Regions from separate parts of the Allobosea rubneri genome, predicted to be linked through region 2. Evidence: predicted binding sites of a transcription regulator. Region 2 holds the regulator's gene; each other region holds the start of a gene.
What was found. Region 2 encodes PhoB, which activates phosphate uptake and scavenging genes when phosphate is short. Its sites were predicted from a motif close to TGTCATNNANCTGTCAT; they were not measured.

Region 1 (3,934 bases), on a different contig from region 2:
CCGGAACGTCGCCTTCGGGCTGGAAGAGCGCGGTGTGAAGCGCGCCGAGGTCGAGCGCCGCGTCGAGGCCGCACTCGGCCTCGTCGGCCTCGCCCATCTCGCCGACCGGCGGCCCTCGCAGCTCTCGGGCGGCCAGCAGCAGCGCGTCGCCGTGGCACGAACCGTTGCGGTCGAGCCCAAGGTGCTGCTGCTCGACGAGCCGCTCTCCAATCTCGACGCCAAGATGCGCGTCCAGGTCCGCCGCGAGCTGCGCGACCTGCAGCAGCGCCTCGGCCTGACGACGATCTTCGTCACCCACGACCAGGAGGAGGCAAACACGATCTGCGACCGCATCGCCGTGATGAGCGATGGCGTGGTCCAGCAGGTCGGCACGCCGATGGCGCTCTATGAGCGGCCCGCCAACCTCTTCGTCGCGAATTTCCTGGGGACGGCGAACATCCTCGAAGGCAAGGTTACCGGCTCCGGCGAGACCCGCGTCTTCGAGATCGAGGGCGGTTTCTCCGTCCCGGTTCCGGCCGACCGCACGGTGCCCGAAGGCGCCCGCCTGGTCTTCCGGCCGCAGCATGCCGGCCTCGTCGCGGCCGGCGCCGCCGCACCCGGCCTGATTGCCCTGCCCTGCCGTGTCGTGCATCGCGAGTTCCTCGGCGCGAGCGTCCGCTACGGCGCCCGCATCGGCAATTCGGAGGTCTCGGTCGATCTGCCCTTTCAGTCGGGCAGCGATCTCCACGAGATCGGCACGGATGCGACGCTGACGCTGCCCCGGCACGCCTTGATGTGGCTGGCCGCCTGAGCTACCGGCCACGGCTGGATTATGACGATTTTGTGTCACATGTTATCAGCACGGCTCCGCGAGGAGCCTGTCCAACGGGAGAAGACGCCTTGTTCGATCTGAAATTTGTCCGCCTCGCCGCGGCCGCCCCGCTCGCCTTCGCCTTCATGGCGTCGACCGCGATCCCTGCCCAGGCGCAGGACAGCTGCACCAACCGCGGCCAGCTCGACACCAATTACTGCGATGCGAACAACGATCTCGTCGCCGACGTCCCGACCGATGCCTCCAAGCTGAAGGATCCCTCCGCGCTGGTCTGGGCCTACACCCCGGTCGAGGACCCCGCCGTCTACGCCAACATCTTCAAGCCGCTGACCGACCATCTCGCGACCTGCACCGGCAAGCGCATCGTCTATTACCCGGTCCAGTCCAACTCGGCCGAGATCGAGGCCATGCGTTCGGGCCGCCTGCATTTCGCCGGCTTCTCGACCGGCCCGACCGGCTTCGCCGTCAACCTCGCCGGCGCGATCCCCTTCGCCGCCAAGGGCTCCGCGGAGGGCGTGCGCGGCTACAACCTCGTCGCCGTCGTCAAGAAAGACAGCCCCTACCAGAAGCTCGCCGACCTCAAGGGCAAGAAGGTCGCCCACACCTCGCCCTCGTCGAACTCGGGCAATCTCGCGCCGCGCGTGCTCTTCCCCGAGCATGGGCTGGAAGCCGAGAAGGACTACAAGCCGCTGATGTCCGGCGGCCATGACAAGTCGATCCTCGGCGTCGTCTCGGGCGATTACGACATGGGCGCCGTCGCCGGCGACGTCTATGAGCGCATGATCGTGCGTGGCACGATCAAGAAGGACGACACGCGCGAGATCTATCGTAGCGCCGTCTTCCCGACCTCGTCCTTCGCCTATGCCCACGATCTGAAGCCCGAGCTCGCCAAGAAGCTCACCGACTGCTTCTTCTCCTTCCGCTTCACGCCGGAAATGACCAAGGAGTTCAACGGCGACGACCGCTTCCTGCCGATCACCTACCAGAAGGACTGGGCGATCGTGCGCGACGTCGCCGAGAAATCGGGCACGCCCTACAACAAGGCGGCCTACGACGCCGAGTCGAAGCGCGAGGCCGATGCCGCCGCCAAGAAGAAGGCGCAGCCCGCGCCGGCCAAGGCTCCCTGATCGGAAAGCAGCCGCATCTCATGAGCGCCCTGCCAAACGAAGCGTCCGGCACTTGCCGGACGCTGATCATCCGCAATCTCGTCAAGGAATACCGGGCCGGCCAGCCCGTCCTGCGCGATATCTCCCTGACCATCGACGAGCCCGGCACGGTCGCCATCATCGGCCCGTCCGGCACCGGCAAGTCGACGCTGATCCGCTGCATCAACCGGCTGGTCGATCCGACCTCCGGCTCGATCATGCTCGACGGCGTCGATCTGGCGAAGCTCGAGGGGGATGCGCTGCGCCAGGCGCGGCGCCGCCTCGGCATGGTCTTCCAGGAGTACAATCTCGTCGAGCGGCTGACCGTGATCGAGAACGTGCTCTGCGGCCGGCTCGGCTATGTCCCGGTCTGGCGCAGCTGGACCCGGCGCTTCCCGGAAGCCGACATCGCCCGCGCCTTCGCCCTGCTCGAATCCGTCGGCCTCGGCGATTTCGCGACCCGCCGGGCCGACCAGCTCTCCGGCGGACAGCGCCAGCGCGTCGGCATCGCCCGCGCCGTCATGCAGGAGCCGGATCTCGTCCTGGCCGACGAGCCGACCTCCTCGCTCGACCCCAAGACCTCGGTCGAGATCATGGAGCTGCTCGCCGAGGTCGGCCGCGACCGCGGCATCCCGGTCCTCGTCAACATCCACAATGTCGCGCTGGCCAAGCGCTACGCACGCCGCATCATCGGCATGTCCAAGGGCCTGATCGTCTATGACGGCCCGCCTGCCGGCCTGCAGGATTCCCATCTCGCCGATATCTATGGCGGCGAAGGCTGGATGGAATGAGCGCGCTTCCCGCCACCGGCAGCCTGCGCAGCCGTGCCTTCCCGCCGAACTGGCCGCTGCGCATCGCCGCGGTGCTCTTCCTGGCCTATGTCGCCTATGCCGCGCAGATCCTCGACATCCGCTGGGAGCGTTTCGTTCAGGGCCTCGACAACGGCGCGCGCTTCCTCGGGCGGATGTTCCCGCCCAATACCGCCGCCGACAAGATGCAGCTCCTGCTCGACGGCATGCTGGAATCGCTGCAGATCGCGATCATCGCGACCGGCGCGGGCGTGCTGCTCGCCTTGCCGCTCGGCCTGTTCGCCGCCCGCAACCTGATGCCGCTGCCGGTCACCGTGGCGGCGCGCGGCCTGATCGCCCTCTGCCGGACCTTCCACCCGGTCATCGTCGCGATCCTGTTCGTCAAGGCTGTCGGCTTCGGCGCCCTCGCCGGCATCCTCGCCCTCATCGTCGCGACGCTCGGCTTCATCGCCAAGCTGATCGCCGAGGCGATCGAGGAAATGTCGATGAAGCCGATCGAGGCGCTGCGGGCCGCCGGCGCGCCCTTCCTGTCCGTGGTGATCATGGGCGTGGTGCCGCAGGTGCTGCCGCGCTTCATCGGCTTTGCCGCCTATCAACTCGATTCCAATCTCAGGAACTCGGCGCTGGTCGGACTCGTCGGCGGCGGCGGCATCGGCGCCACCCTGTTCACCGCCTTCCAGCGCTTCGACTACGACTTCGTGCTGACCATCATCATCGCGATCATCGCGGCCGTGATGGCGGGCGAGGTGCTCTCGGCCTTCATGCGCCGGATCTACCAGGACGAGGCGCCGACGGGCGAGGTCAAGCGCGGCCCCGCCGGCCCGATCTGGCACCGCTTCACCACGACGGAGCGGACGCTGCGGCTCGCCTTCTGGGGCATCGCCGCATTGGCGCTCGGCTGGTCCTTCCAGACCATCGAGATCATCCCGGAGTTCCTCTACGACGCGCCGCAGCAGACGGCCGACCTGTTCGCCCGGATGTGGCCGATCGACTGGAGCTACTATGCCAGCACGGTGCAGACCGCGCTGGTCGAGACGCTGCACACCGCCACGCTCGGCACGATCCTCGCGATCCTTTTGGCGACGCCGGTCGCGCTGATGTGCGCCCGCAACGTATCGACCTCGATCTGGGTCAACACGCTCGGCCGCTTCATCCTGGTCGCGACCCGC
Region 2 (3,934 bases):
TCACCCACAACATGCAGCAGGCGGCGCGCGTCTCGCAGTACACCGCCTTCATGTATCTCGGCGAGGTCGTCGAGTTCGACGCGACCAACACCATCTTCATGAACCCCAACAAGAAGCAGACGCAGGACTACGTCACCGGCCGCTTTGGCTGACGCCCGCAAGTCCGCTCGCTCCCGCCACAGGATCCGCCCCGATGTCCGATCATATCGTCCGTTCCTATGATGCCGACCTCGAAGGGCTGCGCCGCAGCCTGGCCGAGATGGGCGGCATGTCCGAGCGCATGCTCGGCGATTCCACCGTGGCGCTGGTGCGCCGCGACACCGCGCTGGCGCAGAAGGTGATCACGGCCGACCAGCGGCTCGACAACCTCCAGCGCGATGTCGAGGAAAAGGCGGTGCTGACCATCGCCCGCCGTCAGCCGCTCGCCAACGATCTGCGCGAGCTGATCTCGGCGATCCGCATCGCCGCCGACATCGAGCGCGTCGGCGATCTCGCCAAGAACATCGCCAAGCGCGCCGTCGCGATCTCCGGCCAGTTCTCGCCGCCGCACCGCGCCGTGGTCGGGCTCGAGCATATGAGCCGCCTGGTGCAGGCTCAGCTCAAGGACGTGCTCGACGCCTATGCCGCCAGCAACGAGCAGAAGGCGATGGAGGTCTGGCGCCGCGACGACGAGATCGACGCGCTCTACACCTCGCTCTTCCGCGAGCTCCTGACCTATATGATGGAAGATCCGCGCAACATCACCTTCTGCACGCATCTCCTGTTCTGCGCCAAGAACGTCGAGCGCATCGGCGACCACACCACCAACATCGCCGAGACGATCCATTACCTGATCACCGGCCAGTCGGTGGAGGAGAGCCGTCCCAAGCTCGACACCACCAACATCCTGGTCGACCTGCCCGCAGCCAATGGCTGAGCGGACGGGCGCCTGAGCGGAGGCCGGACATGCCTGCACGCATCCTGATCGTTGAGGACGAAGAGCCGCTGACCCTGCTGCTCCGCTATAATCTCGAAGCCGAGGGCTTCGAGGTCGACAGCGTCGCGCGCGGCGACGACGCCGAGCTGCATCTGCGCGATCATACGCCCGATCTCGTCCTGCTCGACTGGATGTTGCCCGGCCTTTCCGGCATCGAGCTCTGCCGGCGCCTGCGCGCCCGCCGCGACACCGAGCGCGTGCCGATCATCATGCTGACGGCGCGCGGCGAGGAGACCGAGCGGGTGCGCGGCCTCGCCACCGGCGCCGACGATTATGTCGTCAAGCCGTTCTCGCTGCCGGAGCTGATCGCCCGCATCCAGGCGCTGCTGCGCCGGGTCAAGCCCGGCCATGTCGTCGGCATGCTGACCGCCGGCGATCTCGAGCTCGATCGGACGACGCGGCGGGTGCGCCGCGGCGGCGCCGAGCTGCATCTCGGCCCGACCGAGTTCCGCCTGCTCGAATTCCTGATGCAGGCCCCGGGCCGGGTCTATTCGCGGGCCCAGCTGCTCGACGCCGTCTGGGGGCGCGACGTCTATATCGACGAGCGCACCGTCGACGTGCATGTCGGGCGCCTGCGCAAGGCGATCACCCCCGACGACGCCAAGGACCCGCTGCGCACCGTGCGCGGTGCCGGCTACGCCTTCGACGAGACCTTCGCCCGCGGCTGAGGCTTCAGCGCGGCGCGGCGACAATCACCGCCGCGCCCGCGAGACACAGCACCGCCCCAGCCAGATCGAAGCGATCCGGCGGGACCTTCTCGACCAGCCACATCCAACCCAGTGACGCGACGATGTAGATCCCGCCATAGGCGGCAAAGGCGCGCCCGGCGGCGGCGCTGTCGATCAGCGTCAGGAGCCAGGCGAAGAGCGCCAGGGCGAGGAGCCCCGGCAACAGCCACCAGGCCGATTTGCCGAGCTTGAGCCAGGCCCAGAACGAGAAGCAGCCGGCGATTTCGGCCAAGGCGGCGCCGAGATAGATCGCGAAACCGGTCATGGCGCTTCGGCCAGCCGGGCAAAGACCGGGCGGTAGGCTTCAGAGGCCAGCGGCGACAGAGCGCGGGCATCGGCGAAGGCGAACCAGCGGATCTCGCTATGCTCGTCATTGGCGATAGCCGGATCGCCGCCATCCCAGCCTGTGACGCTGAACAGATGCCACAGGGCCGGCGAGACGCCGTCGCTCTCCGTCGTCTCGATCGTGGTGAAGTGCGCGAATGTGGTCGGCGTGATGCCGATCTCCTCCTGCAATTCGCGGATCAGGGCCTGATCGGCCGTTTCGCCGGGCTCGACATGCCCGCCGATCGTGTCCCAGCAGGATGGCCGGTTCCGGCGATGCGATGCCCTCAGCCCGAGCAGTACGCGTCCGCCCCGGATCGGCAGGGCGCAGGCATATTCGACAGGGCCCGCGGTTTCGTCGGTGCGCATCGGCGTCTCTCCCACCAATAGAAAAGCCGGCCCGAAGGCCGGCTTTGATGGCTCGATCGGTTCCTGCCGGATCAGGCGCGCACCTTGCGGTCGCGGCGCCGATCCGTTGCCGGCTGGTAGGCGATGCGGGCGTGATAGCCGCAATAGGGCATGCCGGTCAGCGAGCGGCCGCCGCAGAAGCGGAACTCAGGCGAGGTCGGGTCGCCCATCGGCCAGCGGCACATATACTCGCGCAGGTCCATGATGGTGACGCGCTCGGAGAACGGGATCACCACCTCCTCGGCGGGCGCCGGGACGTGCTCGGCTTCCGGCTCCGCCTCGATCTCCGGGACGAATTGCGGGGCGAGCGCGGTGTTGCCGCGGGTCATGCCGCCACCGCCCGCAGCCGGGCTGGCCATCGGATGCGCCGGCGGACGGGTGGCGGGCTTGCGCGGGCGCGGCGCGGCCGAGCCGGGATTCTTGGCGCGGCCCGAAAGGCCGAGACGGTGGACCTTGCCGATGACAGCATTGCGGGTGACGTTGCCGAGTTCGCCGGCGATCTGGCTGGCGCTCAGCCCGTCATTCCAGAGCTTCTTGAGCAGTTCGACGCGTTCGTCGGTCCAGGCTCCAGCTTCGCTCATCGATTTCACCTGTCTTCGTCATGCCTTGCCGATAGCGGGCGAGGCATAGGGAAAGATCATGGCGGAATCCGATATCGGCAGCGTCCGTCGGAGAACGGAAACCGCTACGCTCGGAACTGACGATACTGGAGACGCCGCACGAGATGTCGTATCTGACAAAGGGGACCATACAAGATGGCTTGACTCGCCCACAAGAGTCGTCGAATCGGAAATCGGCTTTTCCCCAGACAAACCTTCGATCCCGCAGCCGGGTGAGTCTATTTGGCAACGCTGCGGCGCCCGGCCGGAATTGACAGTGCCGGACCGCTTTTGCATAGTCTTCTCAATGCGGCCGCCCTTGGGGCGGCGCTTATGTTTTGAGCGATCCGGACTTTCGAGCGATGCGGCTGACGGCGCGACGAGAAAACGGGAAAGGCCTGCGACGATAACGTCGCCGCGGGGTCGCATCGTGCTGGCAGATTGCCGCCGGGCCCCGAACTACCGCTTCACACCCCGGCGCCCAGCGCTTTCCGTTAAGTTCCGTCGCGAGGACCTCGCTCCATGAGCTCCGCTTCCGTTTCCGCCAATTCCTCTGTTCTGCTGCCGACCTATGCGCGCGCACCTGTCGCCTTCGAGCGCGGCGAAGGCGCCTGGGCGATCACTGCCGACGGCCAGCGCTATCTCGATTTCGGCGCCGGCATCGCCGTCAATGCGCTCGGCCACGCCCATCCGCATCTGGTCAAGGCGCTGACCGAGCAGGCCCAGCGCATCTGGCACACCTCCAACCTGTACAGCATGCCGGATGGCGAGAAGCTCGCCCGCCGGCTCTGCGAGGCGACCTTCGCCGAACGCGTCTTCTTCACCAATTCGGGCGCCGAGGCGAACGAGTGCGCGATCAAGATGGCGCGCAAATATCATGCGGCGCAGGGCCACCCCGA
Region 3 (3,934 bases), on a different contig from region 2:
CGCGCGTCAGCACACGGATGATGGGGTGCGGCGACAGGCCTTCCGCCGCGAGCACGGCGAGCGGAAAGCTCAGGATCAATCCGAGCACGCAGCCCGAGACCGCCATCTGAAAGGTCGTCGCCAGCGAGGCGAGGATGCTGTCGAGCCTGGCGAGATCGGGCGGGAACATCCGCGAGAGGATGTTGCCCATATAGGGCAGGCCGCGCACGAGCTTCTCGGCCGAGAGCTCGGAGCCGCTGAACGACCAGACCAGCAGCGCCAGCGCCAGGAACCAGCCCATGAAGGCGGCGGCGCTCGGCCGCGCGAAACGGTCGCCGGCATGGAGGCCGTGCGTGGTGGATTGCAGGCTCATGCGAACACCGGAACAGGTTGCGCCGCCGGCTCCGCTTCGGCCGGCTCCTCGAAGAACGCGGCGAGCTCCGCCTCGTTGCAGTGCAGGGCGCGCCGGTCCAGCGCGATCCCGCCATTGCCGAGGCCTACGATGCGATCGGCGAAGCGCAGCGCGTGCGCCATGTGGTGCGAGACGAAGACGAGGGTGAGCCCCTTGTCCCGGGTCAGCCGGAACAGCAACTCCATCACCTCGCGCCCGGCGCGCGGATCGAGGCTGGCATCGGGCTCGTCGGCGAGCACGATCTGCGGCCGCTGCATCAGCATGCGGGCGATCGCGACGCGCTGCGACTGGCCGCCCGAGAGCGAATCCGCGCGCTGCATCGCCTTGTCGGCGAGACCTACGGCGGCGAGGCAGGCCATCGCCTCGTCGCGGATCTCGGCCGGGGCCAGGGCCTGCGTCCAGGTACGCGGGCCGGAGCGGCGCGACTGCACGCCGTGCACGACATTGCTCAGCGCGCTCAGCCGCGAAACCAGGTTGTGCTTCTGGAAGACGACGCCGACCCTGGCCCGGAAGCGCTTCAGCGCCGCGCCGCGCAGGCTGCCGACCGTCTCGCCCAGCACCGAGATCGTGCCGGCATCGGCCTCGGCGAGCCGCACGATCATGCGCAGCAGGGTCGACTTGCCGGTGCCGTTGGCGCCGATCAGCGCCATGGCCTCACCCTGCGGGATGGCGAGGTCGAGCCCGCCGATGATCTGGCGCGTGCCAAAACTCTTGGCGAGGCCGGAGATGGCGACGACGGGCGCTGCTGCGTCCGCCGTCGGCAAGGTCTGCGCGCTCTGCGGCATCACTCGATGAACTTGTTGAACTCGGTGATGCCGATGGTCTGGTAGATCGAGCGGACATAGTCGTAGTCGCTGTCCTTGATCTCCGGCAGGAAGATGCCGCCGGCGAACTTCTTGTTGTCGTCGGTGTCGGAGACGACGGCCTTCATCAGCTCCTGGCCATTGTCGAGGAAGGTCTTGCGAACCTTGGCGAGCACCTCCGGCTTCACCTTCGGGCTGGCGATCATCACGTCGTTCGGCAGGTCGCGGCCGCGGGCGACGACCGCGAAGCCGGTCTTCGGGTCGGATTTGCGGATGCTGTTGAGGTGGCCGAGGTTCAGGCCGATGGCGGCGATGTCACCGCGCTTCATCGCTTCGGCGGCGACATTGCGCTTCACGAAGATCGGCTTGTAGTCGACATTGTACTTCAGGCCGAAATCGGCGAGCGCCTGGGCCGGGCCGAGATGCTGCGAGGTCGAGCCGATCTCGCCGAAGGAGATGGTCTTGCCCTTGAGATCGGCGACCGTCTTGATCGGGCCGTTCGCGAGCACGGCGACCTGCGAGAAATAGTCGGGACGCTGCCAGCCGACGACGGGCACCGCGCCGGTGCGCGCCTTGAAGACCACGTATTCGGCCGGGCCGGTCAGCACGAAATCGATCTGGTCGGCCGCCATGGCCTCGACCGCGGCGGTGCGGCCGGAGACCGCGAAGAACTGCATCTTCAGCCCGGAAAGCTTCTCGAAGGCGGCTTTGAACGGGCCGAACTCGCGCTGCAGCGATTCCAGCCCGTCGACATCGGTCACGGCGAAACGGATCGTCTCCTGCGCCTGCGCGGCCGGAGACACGAAGGCGGCCGCGGCCGCGATGAATGCATAAGCCAGCTTCTTCAGCATGGGCGTCCTCCCTCGGGGTTCGAGGGCGGCGCTAAACAGCCCATGCGACGCTGGGGTGACGGTCGCGCGACGGCTGGATGACGCCCGTGCCGTCATGCCGCTGTCATCTGCCGGTCGCATGCGCCTTCGCCCGAAGCGGCGCGAATGATCCGGGCGCCGGTGACAAGGAGCGGATGCGGTGGCGCTACAGATCTCAGGCGGCCGGGTACTGGCCGGGGCCTTCGAAACGGCCGATCTCGCCGTGCGCGACGGCATGATCGCCGTCGCCGATGCGCCGCTGCCGGACAATGCCCTGCGCCTCGATGCCACCGGCCTGCTCGTGCTGCCCGGCCTCGTCGACTGTCATGGCGATGCCTTCGAGCGTCACATCATGCCGCGCCCGGGCGTTTCCTTCGACATTGAGCTCGCCTTGCGCGACGCCGACAGGGCCCTGCTCGCCAGCGGCATCACCACCGCCTTCCATGGAGTCACCTGGTCCTGGGAGCCGGGCCTGCGCGGCGCCGAGAATGCGCGGCGCCTGGTCGAGGCGATCGAGCGTCTCGGGCCTGAGCTCGGCGCCGATACGCGCTTCCATTTGCGCCACGAGACCTACAATCTCGACGCCGAGGCGGAGATCCTCGCCTGGCTGGCCGCCGGCCGGGTCGGGGTTCTCGCCTTCAACGACCATATGGAGGGCACGCTGAAATCGCGCAGCCGGCCGGACAAGGTTAGCAAGATGGTCGAGCGCACCGGCCTCTCGCATGAGGATTTCATGCTGCTGGTCGAGAACGTCCATAGCCGCCGCGACGAGGTGTCCGGCTCCATCGAGCGGCTGGCAGCAGCTGCTCGTAGCGCCGGGGTACCAACCTTCTCGCATGACGACATGACCCCGCAGATGCGCCGCTGGTACCGCGGGCTCGGCGTCGCAGTGGCCGAATTCCCGATCGACGAGGAGACGACGCGCGAAGCCGCTGCCCATGGCGAGCCGATCGTCTTCGGCGCGCCCAATGTCGTGCGCGGCGGCTCGCACACCGGCTGCCCGGCCGCCGAGGAGATGGTGCGCCAGGGCCTCTGCACCATCCTCGCCTCGGACTACTACTATCCCGCGTTGCCGCTCGCGCCCTTCCTCCTCGCCGAGCGTGGGGCGGCGAGCTTCGAAGCTGCCTGGAAGCTGGTCTCGCAGGGGCCGGCCGAGGCGCTCGGTCTCACGGACCGGGGTGTCATCGCGCCCGGCAAGCGGGCCGATCTCGTGCTGATCGCGCCCGAACCGCAGCCCCGCATTGTCGCGACCATCGCCGGCGGGCGGCTGGTCCATCTGGCTGATCAGCGCATCCTCGCCTGAGCATGGGCGTCGCCGGCCGCAGATCGTCGGCCGTCAGGCGGCGTAGCCCTTCACGCTCGAAAGCGCCGTCATCACGCCGCGCAATTCCGCCAGGCCACGCAGCCGCCCGACCGCCGGATAGCCCGGAAACGAGCCCTTGCCCGCGTCGTCGAGCAGCTCGTGGCCGTGGTCGGGCCGCATCGGGATGCGCCAGTGCTTCCAGCCTGCGGCCTTGCGGCGGGTCTGCTCGTTCATCAGCGCGTCGACCAGCGCCACCATGTCGGTGTCGCCGCCGAGATGCTCGGCTTCCATGAACGAACCGTCCGGGTCCTTGGCGACATTGCGCAGATGCGCGAACCAGATCCTGTCGGCGAAGCGGCGGGCGATTCCCGGCACATCGTTCTTCGGATTGGCGCCGAGCGAGCCGGAGCACAGGGTGAGCCCGTTCGAGGGCGAGTCCACCGCACCGAGGATGAAGGCGATGTCGTCCTCGTCCGAGCAGATCCGCGGCAGGCCGAAGAGCGGGCGCGGCGGGTCGTCCGGATGGATGCACATCCGGATGCCGACTTCCTCCGCCGTCGGGATCACC

Region 1: a site for PhoB is predicted at 812-828, ahead of phnD (phosphate/phosphite/phosphonate ABC transporter substrate-binding protein). Genes of this name have one in related genera too.
Region 3: a site for PhoB is predicted at 2,136-2,152, ahead of RKE40_RS17580 (alpha-D-ribose 1-methylphosphonate 5-triphosphate diphosphatase). Genes of this name have one in related genera too.

The regions. Positions count from the first base shown of each region.
Region 1 covers NZ_JAWDID010000003.1:223,394-227,327, forward strand. Annotated here, with positions in the region: gene RKE40_RS03890 (ABC transporter ATP-binding protein) at 1-790, shown strand, start outside; gene phnD (phosphate/phosphite/phosphonate ABC transporter substrate-binding protein) at 937-1,938, shown strand; gene phnC (phosphonate ABC transporter ATP-binding protein) at 1,959-2,747, shown strand; gene phnE (phosphonate ABC transporter, permease protein PhnE) at 2,744-3,934, shown strand, end outside.
Region 2 covers NZ_JAWDID010000068.1:17,068-21,001, forward strand. Annotated here, with positions in the region: gene pstB (phosphate ABC transporter ATP-binding protein PstB) at 1-152, shown strand, start outside; gene phoU (phosphate signaling complex protein PhoU) at 194-916, shown strand; gene phoB (phosphate regulon transcriptional regulator PhoB) at 946-1,644, shown strand; gene RKE40_RS26290 (YnfA family protein) at 1,649-1,969, opposite strand; gene RKE40_RS26295 (NUDIX hydrolase) at 1,966-2,397, opposite strand; gene RKE40_RS26300 (GcrA family cell cycle regulator) at 2,469-3,017, opposite strand; gene RKE40_RS26305 (aspartate aminotransferase family protein) at 3,558-3,934, shown strand, end outside.
Region 3 covers NZ_JAWDID010000027.1:49,576-53,509, reverse strand. Annotated here, with positions in the region: gene phnE (phosphonate ABC transporter, permease protein PhnE) at 1-352, opposite strand, end outside; gene RKE40_RS17590 (phosphonate ABC transporter ATP-binding protein) at 349-1,176, opposite strand; gene RKE40_RS17585 (PhnD/SsuA/transferrin family substrate-binding protein) at 1,176-2,045, opposite strand; gene RKE40_RS17580 (alpha-D-ribose 1-methylphosphonate 5-triphosphate diphosphatase) at 2,224-3,366, shown strand; gene uxuA (mannonate dehydratase) at 3,400-3,934, opposite strand, start outside.